Regions from separate parts of the Mammaliicoccus sp. Dog046 genome, predicted to be linked through region 1. Evidence: riboswitches for the same ligand, from Rfam matches in the RefSeq annotation. Region 1 holds a riboswitch; the other holds the start of a gene.
What was found. A riboswitch is a leader RNA that binds a small molecule or an ion and turns the genes downstream of it on or off. The one in region 1 is predicted to bind thiamine pyrophosphate.
Positions count from the first base shown of each region.

Region 2: linked by a shared signal. The riboswitch ahead of P3U32_RS01710 (thiamine phosphate synthase) and the one ahead of tenA (thiaminase II) in region 1 are both predicted to bind thiamine pyrophosphate.

Region 1 is NZ_CP120131.1:710,606-714,829, forward strand. It holds gene P3U32_RS03490 (YwpF-like family protein) at 1-182, opposite strand, end outside; gene P3U32_RS03495 (single-stranded DNA-binding protein) at 364-945, shown strand; gene P3U32_RS03500 (LysM peptidoglycan-binding domain-containing protein) at 1,315-2,151, shown strand; TPP riboswitch at 2,269-2,368, shown strand; gene tenA (thiaminase II) at 2,448-3,143, shown strand; gene thiD (bifunctional hydroxymethylpyrimidine kinase/phosphomethylpyrimidine kinase) at 3,130-3,942, shown strand; gene thiM (hydroxyethylthiazole kinase) at 3,935-4,224, shown strand, end outside.
Region 2 is NZ_CP120131.1:368,560-372,783, forward strand. It holds gene thiS (sulfur carrier protein ThiS) at 1-52, opposite strand, end outside; gene thiO (glycine oxidase ThiO) at 36-1,154, opposite strand; gene P3U32_RS01710 (thiamine phosphate synthase) at 1,147-1,731, opposite strand; TPP riboswitch at 1,795-1,904, opposite strand; gene P3U32_RS01715 (hypothetical protein) at 2,089-2,484, shown strand; gene P3U32_RS01720 (YflT domain-containing protein) at 2,503-2,832, shown strand; gene P3U32_RS01725 (DUF4256 domain-containing protein) at 2,872-3,426, opposite strand; gene P3U32_RS01730 (cold-shock protein) at 3,904-4,104, shown strand.

The sequences.
Region 1 (4,224 bases):
AGCAAAGTTTGCTGTTCATAATATGTTTTCATTTGATCAAGATGAATATCAGAAATCAATATTTCTAACAACCAACCAGTACCACTATTTTCTTTATTAATTATTATTCCATCTAATAATTCATATTCAGTAATTTGTTCATCATTAACAATTTGAAATCGGACTGCTTTAAATGTTTTCATAAACAACCTCCTCTTAGTTAAATCTACGAATCTTCAACTTTGATATCCATTATAAAGCACTTATGAGAAAAATAAAAATAAACATTGGAAATTGTAGGATTTAGTTACTGTTTATTTCCATTTTTCCATTTTGACGAAAAAGTGTGCATCACTTTATATTAAGGTTAAAGGAGGTGAGAATATGTTAAATAAATCTGTTCTAGTAGGCCGATTAACGAAAGACCCATCATTTTTTAAAAAGGGTGAAATGATGATCTCAACATTTTGTTTAGCTGTTGAACGTGGTTACAAAGGTAAAGATGGAAATATGGCGGTAGACTTTATCGTATGTAAAGCGTTTGGAAAGCTAGCGTATAACATTCATGAATATACGAGGAAAGGGCAATTAATTGCATTAACTGGTCAAATTCAGACAAGGGCATATATGAAAGAAGATAAAAAGCAATTTATAACTGAAATTATTTGTGAAACCATTAAATTTTTAAATATGCCTGCATCTTCTAAAGGTTCTTTTCCTCAAAGTAAAGAAGATATACATGAATTAATAAGTGAAAGTGTTGAGAGTTATTCAAATGATTTATCTTCACAAATCCACAAAGAGAAACAGCGAGCGATGCATCATGTGCGTGAAAGTAGTCAACAAAGTGTGAGTGATGAAATGTATGATAAATATAGTCATGCGATAAAAGTTATCAATTCAGAGTCACAAGGTGATAACGATGCACGTAAAGTAACAACATCTTCCCCGGATCCTCCGAAATAGCTATTGAGTATGTTGGTTGTTTCATAGATTGTACTTCCTATTTTTTTTTATAAATATTGAATCTTTTCAAAAACTTGCTGTCTTGCTGTAGGGCAGCAAGTATACATAATCATTTATAATTGGATAACAAATTACAGAAATATGACAAATTGTCTGATAATTGATTTTGCTCAATCTAAATATACGCCTGTAAATCAAGGTTTTCTAAAAAGTAATGTAGTAATATTACTTGGAAATCATTGTCATAAAACTGTAATGTTTGCCAGATTTTTTTTATATTGTTGTAACCTATGTCACGAAAAATAATGGTATAGTTTAAACAGTAAAAATCATATAAAAAGTGAATCTCACGGGAGGAAACATTTAATCATGAAAAAACTATTAGCAGTGTCAACGGCTGCTGTTGCAGTTACTACAGGGGTAACAGCTACAGCTGATGCAGCAAGTCATACAGTAAAATCAGGAGATACTTTACATAGTATTTCACAACAATATGGAACTACAGTTAGTGCACTTAAATCAGAAAATGGTTTAACTTCTAACTTAATCTTACCAAATCAAGTTATCAAGATTAACGAAGCAAAAGAAGCTTCACAATCTACTACAGAATATACTGTAGTTGCGGGAGATACTTTAAGTAAGATTGCATCTAAATATGATGTTACAGTTTCACAATTAAAAGCTTGGAATAATTTATCATCAGACTTGATTATTGTTGGTCAAAAATTATCATTACAAGCACCTGCGCAATCTGCAGTTCCTGCACAAGCGCCTGCTGCTCAACAAGCGCCGGTTCAATCTAACCAAGCGTCAGCACAACAAACTTATCAAGCACCAACACAACAACAAAGCTACCAAGCGCCAGCACAATCATATAAAGCGCCTGCTCAACAAAGTTACCAAGCACCAGCACAACGTGTTCAAACAACACAAACGTCAACAGCTAGTACTGGTGGATCTACTAAAGCTCAATTCTTAGCTGCAGGTGGTACTGAAGCTATGTGGAATACAATCGTATTACCAGAATCAAGCGGTAATCCAAACGCTGTAAATGAATTAGGTTACAGAGGTCTTGGTCAAACGAAAGAAGCATGGGGAACTGGTTCAGTAGAAACACAAACAAAAGGTATGCTTAACTACGCTAAACAACGTTATGGTTCAGTTGATGCAGCGATTGCATTCCGTTCTCAAAATAACTGGTGGTAAGCTAAAAAGTTGAAAATTTAATTACATTAATCCAATCGCCTAGGAAATATCCTTGGCGATTTTTTTAATTTGACCATAATGATTCTATTTGATAATCTTAATTTAACTAAATAAGTAAATGACTGCTAGGGGCGCCTTAATGGCTGAGATGATATTAATCAGTCCCTTATAACCTGATTTGGGTAATGCCAACGTAGGAAAGCAGTTAATTAACGTATATACCTATTGTTAATTGACTTCTTTTTTATGAAAGAGGTCATTTTTTTATTGAGAAATTTAATATTAGGAGTGGGAAAATGCTTTTTACAGACAGATTAAAACAGAAAGTGCAACCGATCATTGAGGAAATTTATAAAGATGATTTTATACAAGGATTGATCGATGGTGATATTTCTAAAGAAGCGTTAAAACATTATTTAAAAGCAGATTCTAAATATTTAAATGAATTTGCAAAAGTATATGCGTTATTAATACCTAAAATAAATTCTAAATCAGAATTAAAATTTTTACTTGAACAGATTGAATTTGCTTCTTCAGGTGAAGTAGGGGCACATCAAATCCTTGCTGACTATATTGGAGAATCATATCAAGAAATTATAAAAGATGGATCATGGTATCCAACTGCGGATCATTATATTAAGCATATGTATTACAATGCTTACGCGCATGATGATGTCGCATATACAGTAGCAGCTATGGCACCATGTCCTTATGTATATAGAAAACTAGCACAAATGGCAATTGAACGTAATGACTTTTCAGAGGATCATGAATTAAAGGCGTGGTTTGAATTCTATTATAAGGGTATGGATGAACTCATGGACATTTTAGATAATTGGTTAAATGATTTTAGCCAACATAATAGTGAAGAAGCTATAGCTGTTGTGGAAAGAAATTTCTTAGAAAGTACAGTTCATGAACGTAATTTCTTTAAAATGGCACATCAAATTGAAGATTGGGAGTTTGAGGTGAATCAATATGAAGAAGCCTAAAATTGCACTTACAATCGCTGGGACAGATCCAACAGGTGGTGCCGGAATAATGGCGGATTTAAAATCATTCCAAGCATCCGGTGTATATGGAATGGCCGTACCTACGAGTATTGTGTCTCAAAATACGCTTGGTGTTCAAGCTGTGCATCATTTAACAGTAGATGTTATTGAAAGTCAGTTAAAGAGTGTCTTCGATGATGAACAACCACATGCAATTAAGACAGGGATGATTGCTTCAGAAGGAATGATGAACGCTATCAAGCCATATATTGAAGCATCTAATAAACCTTACGTGATAGATCCTGTGATGGTTGCGAAAAGTGGAGATGCATTAATGGATGAGCAAGGTAAAAATAAACTTAAAGAAATACTTCTGAGTTTAGCGACAGTGGTTACACCTAATATTCCAGAAGCAGAAGAAATTGTTGGTTTTAAAATACAAACTGAAGAAGAAATAAAAAAAGCAGGCGCTTTCTTTTTAAATGAAATTGGTTCAAAAGGCGTTGTGATCAAAGGTGGTCATCTTGAAGGAGATGCCATCGATTATTTATTTACTAATGAAGGTATTAAGCATTGGACGAGTGAAAGATTCAATACTAAGCATACACATGGTACAGGCTGTACATTTAGCGCGGTGATAACAGCAGAATTGGCTAAAGGACATACGATTGAAGAAGCGGTGCATACTGCTAAGCGATTTATCACTTTAGCGATTCAGCATACACCTGAAATTGGTAAAGGACAAGGTCCTGTAAATCATTTTGCTTACCAAAAAATTGAGGGGTTAGATTATGAGTAAATTAGAAAGTCTAAGAGTAAGTAAACCACTTGTCGTATGTTATACAAACGATGTTGTGAAGAATTTTACTGCGAATGGATTAATATCGCTTGGTGCAAGCCCGGCGATGAGTGAAGAACCAGATGAGGCATTGGAATTTGCGGAACACGCAGGAGCATTCTTAATTAATATTGGAACAATTACGACGGACAGAGCTTATGATATGAAGGAATATGCGACAATCATGCATGAAAATGGAGTTCCAGTAATATTGGACCCTGTTGCAGTTGGTGCATCGAATTT
Region 2 (4,224 bases), 340 kb from region 1:
AAGTTAATGTGTCATCAAAATTAAATTCATCTCCATTAATGATGCATTTCATAATATGAACTCCTTTCAGTTTTAAAATGGTTCAACAACGAAGGACGTTGTTGATTACGTATCCAATCCGATACAAGCTCACCAATGATAGGTGATAGTAATATGCCATTACGATAATGACCAGTTACAAGAAATAGTCCGTTATCTATTTCATCCATAATTGGCCATTCGTTAAGTGTAAAAGGTCGAATGCCTGACCACTTATGAATCACTTTACTATTTACTAAAGAAGGGATATAAGTTGTTGCTTCATTGAATAGCCAGTCTTCACCTTTAGCAGTTGTACCTACAGAGAAGTCATCTTTATAACTTGTTGCGCCCACTAAAAATCTGTTGTGATACTTCGGAACAATGTAGCAACCATTAGTCATAAAGAGTGTTTGTTTTAAATCTAACTGAGGTTGCTCTAACAATAATACTTCACCCTTAATTCCGGTGATTTCTGTTGAAATATTATAGTCTTGTAACAATTGATCGCTCCATGCACCAGCGGCAACAATGACTTTTTTAGCAGTTAATGTACCTTTAGATGTTTGAACCCGATAAATATCTTGAACCCGTTCTAATGATGAAACTTCAGTTTGGTAGAAACGGTGTATGTCTTTCTGTTCAATCGATTTCAATAATGCCTTCGTATATTGAGATGCATTGATTTGACCATCTCTTGGAATATAAATGGCATGATTATGATAAGTAATATTGCTGTTAGACAATTGTGCTAATGATTGTTTATCTAATCGGACTACATCTTTATCGTGAGTATTTAAAAAGTTCCATTGCATGTTTAAATTGTCAGTGTCATCTTGAGCAGCGGCCATCTTAATAAGACCTTCTGACTGATAATGAATGTCTATACCAGTTTCTTCATATAATTCATGACTCAATGTCTTAAATTTCCTACGAGATTGCAGTGCGAGTTGGAATAAATCGGTATTCTCAGTGAATTCATTTTGAGCGCCGAGCATGCCACCCGCTTTATAAGAAGCATGTAGCCCAGGAACGTCACGATCAATCACAGCGATAGATAAATCATCATGTTCATGAAGGTCGCGCGCAATGGACATGCCAATTACGCCAGACCCGACGATTAGAACATCATACATAAGCTTGCCACACCTTTCTTAAAGACTTGATTTCTTGTATATTAGCTTTTCTAAAAAATGAAATTGCACAAATACCTTTGAATCCCGGAGGTAAATGTTTGATTGTATGAACATGAATTCCCCCGATAGCATAAATGGGAATATGATGTGCGACTGCTCGTTTGATTTCTTCATTTGATCTAGGGCGCTTACCATCTTTTGAAGCTGTTTCAAAAACATGACCGAAACATACGAAATCTAATCCATGCTTTTGAGCGCGTTGTATACTTTCGCTTGAATGTGTCGACATACTTACAGAAATATGTGGATGTGACTGTTTAAAAGAAAAGGCGTGTTCATCATTTTCACGAAAGTGTATAAATGTTAAATCATATTTTTTAAGCAATGTAATATCGCTATGCACCATTAATTTATCTTTAGGGAATCCATGATGAATTAAGTAGTCTACCGAGATACATAGTGATTCATGATCCATAGGAACACGTAATAACAATAAGTCTATGGATTCGGAAATTTCGATATAATGATTTAAATCTATTTCTGTTAATACTTGATACGGTGTAATGGCAATAAACATCTAATTCACTCCAAATAAAAAAGCGCTATTTTTCTATATAGAAAAATAGCGCAAAAATTAGCTTCTTTAGATACGCCACTTTCCTACGCCAGTATGAACTGGATCAGGTTCAGGGAATCCCAAAGTCACTACTTTAGTCTCAGCCTCTAATTAAGGCACTTCCAGTGGTTCATATTTAATTATTAACTTTATTGTACATATATTAATCAGAATGTTCAAATAGAAAAATAAATTTATCGCGTTCAGTGATAATTTGCGTTTACCCTTTGTAGAAAAGGGAATTATGAAAATAACAAATTACACTCAAAGTGTATTCTGATTTTCTAGAAATTTTATAACAAAAGGGTGGGATGAGAAATGGCTACACTAATTTTTTTAATTTCGTTAATCATCATTGCGACGTTATATTACTTTTTAAGAAGAAAATATATCGCCGATTTTAAAAGCAGAAGAAAGGTTCGGAAGCGAGAACAGCGACTGAAAGAATTAATTAATAGTGCTTTTAAGATAGAACGACTAGAATTAATTGAAGAAAGGCAAAGTGATGTAAAGTTAAAATACAACAAAAGAGCAATCGCCGTTAATCCCGATCACATTATTAAAGTAGATAATACAGAAGATGAACGCATTGAAATAAAATATGAATTACCAAATGAAATTACAAAAGAAGAAGTATTTGATTTTATAATTGAAAATAGTAATTTCTATATTACTAATGAAAGATATAACAAACTCAATACGAAACAAGCATAAGTGGATGGAGGTCATAGTATGATACCTGTAGTTAAAGCATATACAAATGAGAAAGACTTAGAAGCGGATATTAACACATTAAAAGACCAAGGGATTAGTCAAAAAGATATTTATATATTAACAGAAAACGAAGCACATACAGAACGTATTGTAGAAGAAACAGAATATAAAAATATTAATTATAATCGAAAAAGTATTGGCGGTTTTGAGTATAAAGAGGACGAATTGTTACGGAAGTTAGAAGTACTCAATGTCGCTAAACCAGAAGCAGAACGATATGTAGAAGATATTAAACAAGGAAAAGTAATATTGATTGTAACTGATCAAAGAATCAAAGGGGTGTTATAACAAAAAATCCGAGGCTGAATGCCTCGGATTTTTTGTTTATTAAACTTTTAAAATACTACGAAATCCTCTAGCAGCATAATAAGAATCGGCGCCATTATGGTACGTGAATACAGTATCGTAACGGAAGTCACAGAATAATGCGCCACCTAAGTTACGTATTTTTTCTGGTGTTGCTACCCAACTAGATGACTTTTTATCGAATTCACCTAATGTTTGTAAATGTCTATATTGTTCCTCAGTAAGCATAGAAACGTTCATTTCGTTTGCCATATCCATCGCACTGTTAGCAGGTTTATGTTTTTTTCTAGCATCTAATGCAGCTCTGTCATAACAAACACTGCGTCGACCTTTAGGGCTTTCTTTAGAACAATCTACAAAAATATATTGTCCATCTTCGAAACCGATGACATCAGGTTCACCTTCAGTCTTTTCCATTTCATTAAGTGACCAAAGTTTATCTTGGTTTAAATTAAGTTGATCTTCAACTGCAGACCATTCAATATTTTCATGTCGTTCTGGAAATTTTTCAAAACGTTTTTTTAAAGTTTCAAAAAGCGCAGTTTGTTCGTCTTGTGTAATTTTTGGTGATGTCATTGCAATTCCCCTTTATACTTTTCTTTTATTTTAGCAAATTCTAATTTTATTAAAAGTAATATGAGGCGTGAGGTGAGGGGGAGTCGTAGATTAACTTCCGAGTTAAGCGACAAGATACCCAAAGTCGTAGATTAACTTTCGAATTAAGCGACGAGATCGCCTAAGTCGTAGATTAACTTCTGAATTAAGCGACGAGATGACTGAAGTCGTAGATTAACTTCTGAATTAAGCGACGATCTCTAAAATTCACCCTCCCCACTAGTATTTTTAACGTCATTTACGATATAAAATTAAAATAAAAGTGTTAATTTAACATAATGCTTTACAATTCTTAACAGATAGCGTATAGTAGTCATCAAGTGATATTTCGACATTAAATTAATTGGTAGTTTTATTCATTGTTAATAAAGTCCATTTAAGTTTGAAGATTGATTATTGCAAATATATCGTGCAAAAGCACACAGGAGGACTTTTATTATGAATAAAGGTACAGTAAAATGGTTTAACGCAGAAAAAGGTTATGGTTTCATCGAAGGAGAAAATGGTAGCGACGTATTCGTACATTTCTCATCAATCCAAACTGAAGGTTACAAATCATTAGACGAAGGCGCTTCAGTTACTTTCGACATCGAAGAAGGTCAACGTGGACCTCAAGCAGTTAACGTTGTTAAAAACTAATATTAGTTTAGTTAAACTGGGACATAATATAATGTCTCAGTTTTTTTATGCTTATTTTTAATTGATTGACTATTCTGAATTTAATTATTCGCTTTATCTGCGATGTAATGGTTAAATAAA